DNA from 2 places in the Peribacillus simplex NBRC 15720 genome. Region 1 is predicted to be linked to the other one. Evidence: predicted binding sites of a transcription regulator. Region 1 holds the regulator's gene; the other holds the start of a gene.
What was found. Region 1 encodes NrdR, which represses ribonucleotide reductase genes. Its sites were predicted from a motif close to AACACNATATATNGTGTT; they were not measured.
Positions count from the first base shown of each region.

Region 1 (4,436 bases):
GGTTTGTATTGGCCAATTTATTAAGGGATCTATTAATCTTTTCCATCGTTCATTTCACCTCCAGCTTTCCACTGCTTCCATCTCTCCTGAAGCTCGAGTTTCTGGGCGTTCAATTCAGGCTGATCTACATTCTGCTCCTGCTGTGCTTCTTCTTTTTTCTCAAGCCACTCCGGAACCACTTCTTCCCGTATCGCCTTTTTCCGGCTGCCCTTAGCATTCCTGCTTCCTTGAGCCCAGTCCTGATATTTCCTATGTTCATTTTTAGCTAGTTCCATCGCCTCGACGACCGTAGAAACCTTTAGCCGTGCCCAATGGCCCGCCAGCTTTTCCACATAGCCCTTCGTAAACTTCATATCCGTTTTGAGCATGACATATTCAATCAAGACATTGACGACACCCGGATTCAGCTTTTGATTGATCATCACGCCCTCAACCACTTTCAAATCACCGCTTGATGGCTCTGCACCGCCAGACAATTGCATCAGCCGCTCCCTTGGAGAAATCGTCTCCAAATGACGGATTAACTCTTGTTCCTGTGTTTTCGGTTCTTCCTTTTGTGTCCGTTCACGAATCGGCTGCACCCGATTGACAAGTGAAGGCATATCAGCCTGCCGTTCGATCTGATACCAGTCCCTTGCCGCCTTTCTAAGCACTTCCTCATCGATCTCATCATCCAATGAAACGGCATCCATTACTAGTTTTTGCATTTCCAGCGGATCAATGCCATATAAAAAAGCAAGTTTGGCAATCGTACTTTTTATTTTCGGAGTAAAGGCCTTTTTCGGTACGATCGAGGATTTCATTCCGGCAAATAACAGGTCAAAATCAAATAAGTCATCAAACCCCGATGGCTCGACGCCTTCCGTCCGATCGATGAATTGCTGTTCAGGCATCGGTTTCCATTCGTTTTTCGCTTCATCCGTTACATATAAAGAGTCCAAATGATCTGATGAGAATACTTCCACAAAAGATTTAGTCACACCTTCATATTGATCGGTTAAGATATGGTCATCACAAAAGAATCTTTTTAATCGATTGAATTGCGCTTTACCGATTTTTTTGTATAAGTAAATATTCAGCATTCCATCCGTGAAAAACTGCTGAGGGGAAAGCGGCGGGTTTAACTCATAGATAAATTCCTTCGATTCATTTTTCGATTTCTTATATACATTCAACAGGCCGATTCCCTCAAGTAAAAGGCGCGCTTCGTAAATATCACTTAACTTAAGACCGATGGTATTCATTAATTGATAATGCGAGGAGGTTTCCGACCATAGCCTGTTTTCCTCCAACTCACTCCATAACGTCATATATAGGCTTATGCAGATAGGTCCAATAAGAGGTTGATATAGTCGGGTAAGTATTTTCCGATCATAATCATGAAGCAGCCCCGCAGATGAGACCAAATATGAATCCGCTGGGAGCAATTCTTGCCAATGCATTGACATCTCCATTCAAACCTTTCAAAAGATGTAGTGAAAAAAGAGCCAAAGTAAATCTTCAGCTCTACTTTCTTTCTTTATTAATTAAATCTTTCAATTCATCAATAAAGACATTGATATCTTTAAATTGCCGATAGACGGATGCGAACCTTACATAGGCAACCTCATCGACTTCTGCCAACTTGTCCATTACCATTTCGCCGACACTGTCGCTTTTCACTTCCGCTATGCCCTGGTTGCGTAGTTCTTTCTCTACATAACTGGTAATTTGCTCTAGTTCTTTCAAGGGAACCGGACGTTTTTCGCAAGCCCTGATTAAGCCACGCAGGATTTTATCACGACTGAACTCTTCCCGTGTCCCGCCCTTTTTCACTACAATAAGCGGTGTTTCCTCCACCTTTTCAAATGTCGTGAATCGAAAACCACATGCCTCACATTCACGGCGTCGTCGAATCGATTTACTTTCATCGACTGGCCTGGAATCGAGCACTCTTGTTCCGTTATATTGACATGACGGGCATTTCATCATTATCAGCTCCGTATTTTATGTAGGACTCCCCTATCTAAATGTTCCCCAAGGAATTACTTCTCTATCTTAATCTTATATTAAAAGGAACGGTCAGTACAAGTAAAAAGTGTAACTTCCAGCAGCAGGCACTTTTTGTTCTGCCCTTGAAGCACCGTCGTCAAAGTCTTTGTGCCACAAGGCAATCCTCTCCTATAAAGTGAAGCAGACTGCCAATTCATTGCATTAAAAAAGAGATGCACCCATGGCATCTCTGTGTATACGTGTTTTTTATAGGGCACTTATATTGGCTTTTTTCATTTGTACAGGACCTAATCCACGTGGTAATTCTATGTTTTCACGTGTTTGCGCATTCAAAGCTTCTGCAATATAATCTGCCGCAATATTCGGATCCAAGTTACCGCATGTATAGACATCGATGCTCGCATAGCCGTGTTCTGGAAAACTGTGAATCGTTAAGTGTGATTCAGAAATGATGACAACCCCGCTGACCCCTTGTGGAGCAAATTTGTGAAAGGCTACTTCTCGTACCTCTGCACCTGATTTCAAAGCAGCATCAACAAAAATCTTTTCAATTAAATCGATATTGTTCAGTTTTTCAAAGTCACAACCCCAAAGTTCAGAAATGACATGTCTACCCATTGTTTCCATAGTGTAAGCTGTTTCCATATTAAGCTTCCCCCTTACCATGATTTAAAAATAAGTTCTGATAACTACCACGGGGGAAAGTTAGTCCAAAGAGGTCCTAACCCTTTAAGTAGCCATCATGCAAACCGCTTTTGAAGAAGTTCACGATTCATAGTATATATGGTTTGAATTTTTTTTGCAACTCCAAATTGAATTTTTGGAAAGATAAACTTTATATGTAATAGGGATATAGCGAAGGTTCCAAAGAAGAGCAAGTTCTGATTTCATGTTTATTCAGCGCCCTAAGGCAGCCAGAAATTGATTAATCACTGAATTAAAAATAGCCCGCTAAAAAAAATTTAGCAGGCTCGATTTTTTCATTATTGTACTGATAATTCGACTTCGGAAGTTTTTTTCAACTCGGATCCAACCAATTTCACAAGGTCCACTACCCGGTTGGAGTAACCCCACTCATTATCATACCATGCAAGGACTTTCACTTTCCTGTCCCCAATCATCATCGTCGTCAAACCATCGATGATTGCAGAGTGAGGATTCGTTTTGAAATCACTGGAAACTAAAGGTTCCATCGTGAATTCCATAATTCCTTTGAGTTCATTTTCTGAAGCATCGATGAAGGCTTGGTTCACTTCATCAATGGTGACATCACAGTTTAAATCCACAACAAGATCGACTAGAGATACGTTAGGTGTCGGTACGCGTAATGCCATTCCATGAAGCTTGCCTTTTAATTGCGGCAACACTAGGGAGATGGCTTTTGCAGCTCCTGTAGTCGTAGGAATGATACTTTCCGCAGCGGCACGGGCACGTCTTAAGTCTTTGTGCGGGTTATCGATATTATTTTGATCATTTGTATAAGAATGTATCGTTGTCATTAAACCGTTGTTTATGCCGAATTTTTCATCAAGCACTTTTGCAACCGGTCCAAGACAGTTGGTTGTACAAGATGCATTGGATATGACGAAATGCTTGTCAATTTCCAGCACTTCCTGATTTACTCCCATTACAATGGTAACGTCTTCATTTTTACCCGGCGCTGATAAAATAACTCTTTTTGCTCCTGCATCTAAATGAAGAGCCGCTTTAGAACGATCATTGAATTTGCCCGTGGCTTCAATTACAATATCTATGTTCATCTCTTTCCAAGGCAATAGCTTTGGATCGCGGTTATTTATTAGTTTTACTCGGCGGCCATTCACTACTAGTGAATCATCTTCCGCTATAATGATACCGTCGAATTTACCATGTATCGTATCATATTTTAGTAAGTGTGCTAAAGTTTCAGCTGGATAGCTTGCATTAATGGCAACAATGTCCAAACTCTCATCTAATATGGCCTTTCGGAAAACCATTCTTCCAATTCTCCCAAATCCGTTAATCGCTATTCTTGAATTCATTGTTCGGACCCTCCAGAAAATATTAATGTTATACTTATTACCTCTCTTATGTAATTAGTATAACATAATTCAATGGAATTGTGCTAATAAAAATGCGGATAGTTCTTATTTTTTAACATAAAAAGAAGAAACCGGGTGGTTTCTTCTTTTTATCACACTTATATGACATGCCATTCGCTAAGTACGGACTTCACTTGCCTCTTCGTTTCATTAATGTCTCCATTATTATCGATGACGGCATCCGCTAAGACCTTTTTATCAGCCAAGGGCATTTGTGAATTGATCCTGGCAAGTGCCTCCGTCTCCGAAAGACCATTCCTGTTCATTAATCGTTGCAATTGAACTTGCTCATCCACATAAACCAAAAGCGTCTTTTCCACCATGAATGTCAGCTTGCTTTCGAATAGGAGCGGAATATCCATA
Region 1 covers NZ_CP017704.1:4,130,093-4,134,528, reverse strand. The annotation lists gene dnaI (primosomal protein DnaI) at 1-46, opposite strand, end outside; gene BS1321_RS19945 (replication initiation and membrane attachment family protein) at 33-1,448, opposite strand; gene nrdR (transcriptional regulator NrdR) at 1,507-1,968, opposite strand; gene speD (adenosylmethionine decarboxylase) at 2,239-2,619, opposite strand; gene BS1321_RS19930 (glyceraldehyde-3-phosphate dehydrogenase) at 2,976-4,013, opposite strand; gene coaE (dephospho-CoA kinase) at 4,172-4,436, opposite strand, start outside.

Region 2 (4,436 bases), 370 kb from region 1:
GATTATGATCGTCCGCAATCCATTGGCAGGGTAAAACCTTATTATGGTAATTTCGGGATAAACGTGAGAGCATATACGTACATTCGTTCAATGGGTCCTGATGGCCTTAAAGCCGTCACCGAGAATGCGGTCATCAATGCCAATTATATGATGCGTAGGTTGGAACCTTATTTTGACTTACCATATAATCGTCATTGTAAGCACGAATTCGTATTAAGCGGCCGTCGGCAAAAGAAATTGGGGGTAAGGACTCTCGATATAGCCAAAAGATTGCTGGATTTCGGGTATCATCCTCCAACCATTTACTTCCCGTTGAACGTGGAAGAAGGAATGATGATAGAACCGACTGAAACCGAGTCAAAAGAAACTCTGGATGCGTTCATCGATGCGATGATCCAGATTGCCAAGGAAGCGGAAGAAACCCCGGAAATCGTTCAGGAAGCTCCGCATACAACTGTTATAAAGCGGCTTGATGAAACTCTTGCTGCAAGAAAACCTGTTCTGCGTTATCAAGCCTAGATTGATAGCTTACACGAAAAAAATCCCTGCCTGCCGGCGGGGATTTTTCGTTATGTAAGAATTCATTTAAGTCCAACAATTAACTTTCATTTTCCTAGAGCCCGCATGAAGTACATGAAGGCTTTTTAATTAAAAAGAGCCCATGCGGAGATGGGGTCTTATTTCTTTGCTTTGATTTTCCCGGTCCACATTTTGAAACCGCCCTTTAGGTGAAAAAGTTCCTTGTAGCCCTTTTTGTATAACATGGCTGCAGCTCTGCCGCTGATGATTTCGCTTTGAGCGTACAAATATACAGGCTTGTCCGGCCTAATTTCGACCAAGCGGGTTTTCATTTGAGTCATAGGGATGTTTCTTGCGCCTAAGATATGACCATTATCGAAATCATTCGGTTCCCGCACATCGATTAGCTGCACTTTTCTGTAGTTAGCGATAAATTCGTCCTGTGTTAATGTTTTAACGATTTTACGCTGGCGGTACCAATTAAAAAGTGAATACGCAATAACCACTCCTAAGATGATGAGCAGTGTATATAATATTTCCAAACATAAAAACTCCCTTCTACCTTAACGAATACAGACAATCTTTATTATATAATTGCTTTACCCAATAATCAAAAAGAATTTTCATCAAATTCTTCATCGACTTGATAGCACTTTCTTTTTTAGAGTGTTAAAGTCTGTTAAACTACTACATGTGAGTTTTTTGTGGGGTATTGAAAAACAGTTTATTGAAACGAGGGGTAAGGATGACTAAAGAAAAATGGGGTTTTATAGATTCGGGGTATTGTTCACCGGCTTTTAATATGGCGCTGGACGAAGCACTGTTAAACTGGCAAAGCAAAGGGGAAATTCCGCCAATCATACGCTTTTACGGCTGGGATCCAGCGACATTGTCGATTGGTTATTTTCAAAAGGCAGAATCGGAAATTGATATGGAAGAGGTCAAAAGGCAGGGCCTTGGTTTTGTTCGCAGACCAACAGGAGGACGAGCGGTACTGCACGAGCATGAATTGACTTATAGCGTAATCGTTTCAGAATCCTATCCGGGAATGCCAACTACCGTTACTGAAGCATATCGTGTCATTTCTGAAGGGATATTAATGGGGTTCAGGAATCTTGGATTGGATGCTTATTTTGCCGTGCCTCGAACCGAGCAGGAAAAAGCGGCTTTAAAAGCGCCCAAGTCTTCCGTCTGCTTTGATGCTCCAAGCTGGTATGAACTGGTCGTTGAGGGCAGGAAGGTTGCTGGCAGCGCTCAAACCAGGCAAAAAGGCGTCATCCTTCAACACGGGGCCATTTTGCTTGAACTTGATGATGAAAAGCTCTTTAGCGTATTTAAATTCTCAAATGACAGGGTTAAAGAGAGAATGCAAAAAAGCTTAAAAAATAAAGCTGTGGCCATAAATGACGTTGCCGGAAGAAAGGTTACCATCCCTGAAGCGAAAGAAGCTTTTGAAAAAGGTTTTGCCGAAGGACTTTCGATCGATTTAGAGCCATACGTCCTCACCGAAAAGCAATTGCTGGAAGTTAAGGACATTGCAGAAAGCAAATATGAAAGCGATGAATGGAATTTTATGAGATAGACGAAGCCGGATAATTAGAGTGGATAATAAAAAAGATTTTTCAGATTTGTTTGACCAAATAAGCTTTCCCTTGCAGGGATAAGCCCTGAAAGGGATGGGGAAAAAGCAAGGTCCAAATTAATTGAAATCTGATGAAAAATTATTGTAAATCGACATTTTCCTCCCTTTTGCTAACTATATTAATTGATTTACCGTTTGACAAAATTAAAAGTTATTCAAAACAAACACAATATATAGTAGTTGAAATATTTAATGCAACACTATATATTGATTTTTGAGTTTCGCTATGATAAATTTAGGGTACTTGTTAAGCGAAACGGACATGTAAGGCTACATAAGGATTTTTGCGGCAGCAAGAACGGATCTTGAAACATATAAAGGAGAGGGAATTATGTCGGTTGTAATAAAAGAAGCTTTAAAGGTTGATCTAGAAAGGTTGAATAAGGATATTTCTTTATTTCCCCAGGTTCACCCTGTAACTGCTGATATGAAAATGGCGCATAAGGGAGTGTCCCGTCTAGTCATGCTTGACCGCTATTCTTTTAAGGATACTGAAAAAATCACACTCTCGGCAGGCGATTTCGTCGTGTTGACGATTAAGGAAGATCCGAAATTCCCGGCAAGGGGTCTCGGTTACATCGTTGAAATAGATTGGGAAACAAAAAAAGCCAAGGTATTGGTGGATGAAGAATTCCGTGGCGTATTGGATAATCCGGAAGAAGTGGAGTCGGGGATTGTAAACCGTCCGTTGGATATAATCGAAAAGCCGCTTGAAATATACTATGAACAAATTGCGAAACGTAATGCAACGGGCTTGGCATCAGTGGAAACCACGGAAGAAAAAAGAACGGAATGGTTCAATAAATTCTATGAAGAATTAAAGAACCTTAATTTTGTTCCGGCAGGCCGAGTATTATACGGTGCGGGTTCCAATACGGATGTTACTTATTTCAACTGCTATGTAATGCCATTCGTACCGGATTCACGTGAAGGGATTTCAGAACATAGGAAACAAGTGATGGAAATCATGAGCCGCGGCGGCGGAGTGGGTACGAACGGATCGACACTGCGTCCAAGAAACACTCTGGCAAAAGGCGTAAATGGAAAATCCTCGGGTTCAGTGTCATGGCTTGACGATATTGCGAAATTGACGCATCTTGTTGAACAGGGCGGTAGCAGACGCGGCGCGCAAATGATCATGCTTGCTGATTGGCATCCTGATATTGCAGAGTTCATCATTTCTAAAATGCAAAATCCAAGGATTCTGCGTTACCTAGTGGAAAACACTAAAGATGAAGCCATCAAGAAATATGCGACGGATAAATTGAAATTCACGCCGCACACTGAACAGGAAACGGCTATGTATCAAGGGATCATCAATTATAAGGAGATTCCTGGCCAAGGTGGATTCAGCGAGAAAATCATTAGGGATGCAGAGGAAAAGATCCGTACAGGAGGAACATACAGTGTCCATAATTCGGATTTCCTGACTGGAGCCAACATTTCGATTTGCCTGACTAAGGAATTTATGGAAGCGGCGGAACAAGACGCTGAATACGAATTGCGTTTTCCTGATGTTGAAAGCTATAATGCCGAAGAAATGGCCATTTACAATGAAGAATGGCATAAAGTCGGAGATGTTCGTGAATGGGAGAAAATGGGTCACAAAGTCCGTGTTTACCGTAAAATCCGAGCTAAAGAGCTTTGGAACTTAATAAACATTTGTGCAACATATTCTGCTGAACCAGGTATTTTCTTTATCGATAATGCTAATGAAATGACGAATGCCAAAGCATACGGTCAACAAGTCGTAGCCACGAACCCTTGTGGCGAACAGCCATTGGCCCCATATTCAGTATGTAACCTTGCGGCAGTCAATCTGGCTGAAATGGCTGATAAAGATAGCAAAACGGTTAATTTCGAGAAACTTAAGCAGACCGTCGAAGTCGGTGTGCGTATGCAGGACAATGTCATTGATGCAACTCCTTATTTCTTGGATGAAAACAAAAAACAGGCACTGGGAGAGCGACGGGTTGGACTAGGTGTAATGGGTCTGCATGACCTGTTGATCTACTGTGAAACGGAATATGGCTCTGAAGAAGGAAATATCCTGGTTGACAAGGTGTTTGAAACGATTGCGACTACAGCTTACAGGGCTTCCGTGGAACTTGCTAAAGAAAAAGGCAGTTTCCCGTTCTTGATCGGGTCAACGGACAAAGAAACCGAGGAGCTTAGAACGCGGTTTACACAAACCGGATTTATGGAAAAAATGCCGGAAGATATCAGGGAAAGTGTTGCTGCACATGGCATCCGTAACTCTCATTTATTGACAGTG
Region 2 covers NZ_CP017704.1:4,499,917-4,504,352, forward strand. The annotation lists gene gcvPB (aminomethyl-transferring glycine dehydrogenase subunit GcvPB) at 1-519, shown strand, start outside; gene BS1321_RS21750 (rhodanese-like domain-containing protein) at 678-1,061, opposite strand; gene BS1321_RS21755 (lipoate--protein ligase family protein) at 1,265-2,101, shown strand; gene BS1321_RS21760 (vitamin B12-dependent ribonucleotide reductase) at 2,493-4,436, shown strand, end outside.
Region 2: a site for NrdR is predicted at 2,325-2,342, ahead of BS1321_RS21760 (vitamin B12-dependent ribonucleotide reductase). Genes of this name have one in related genera too.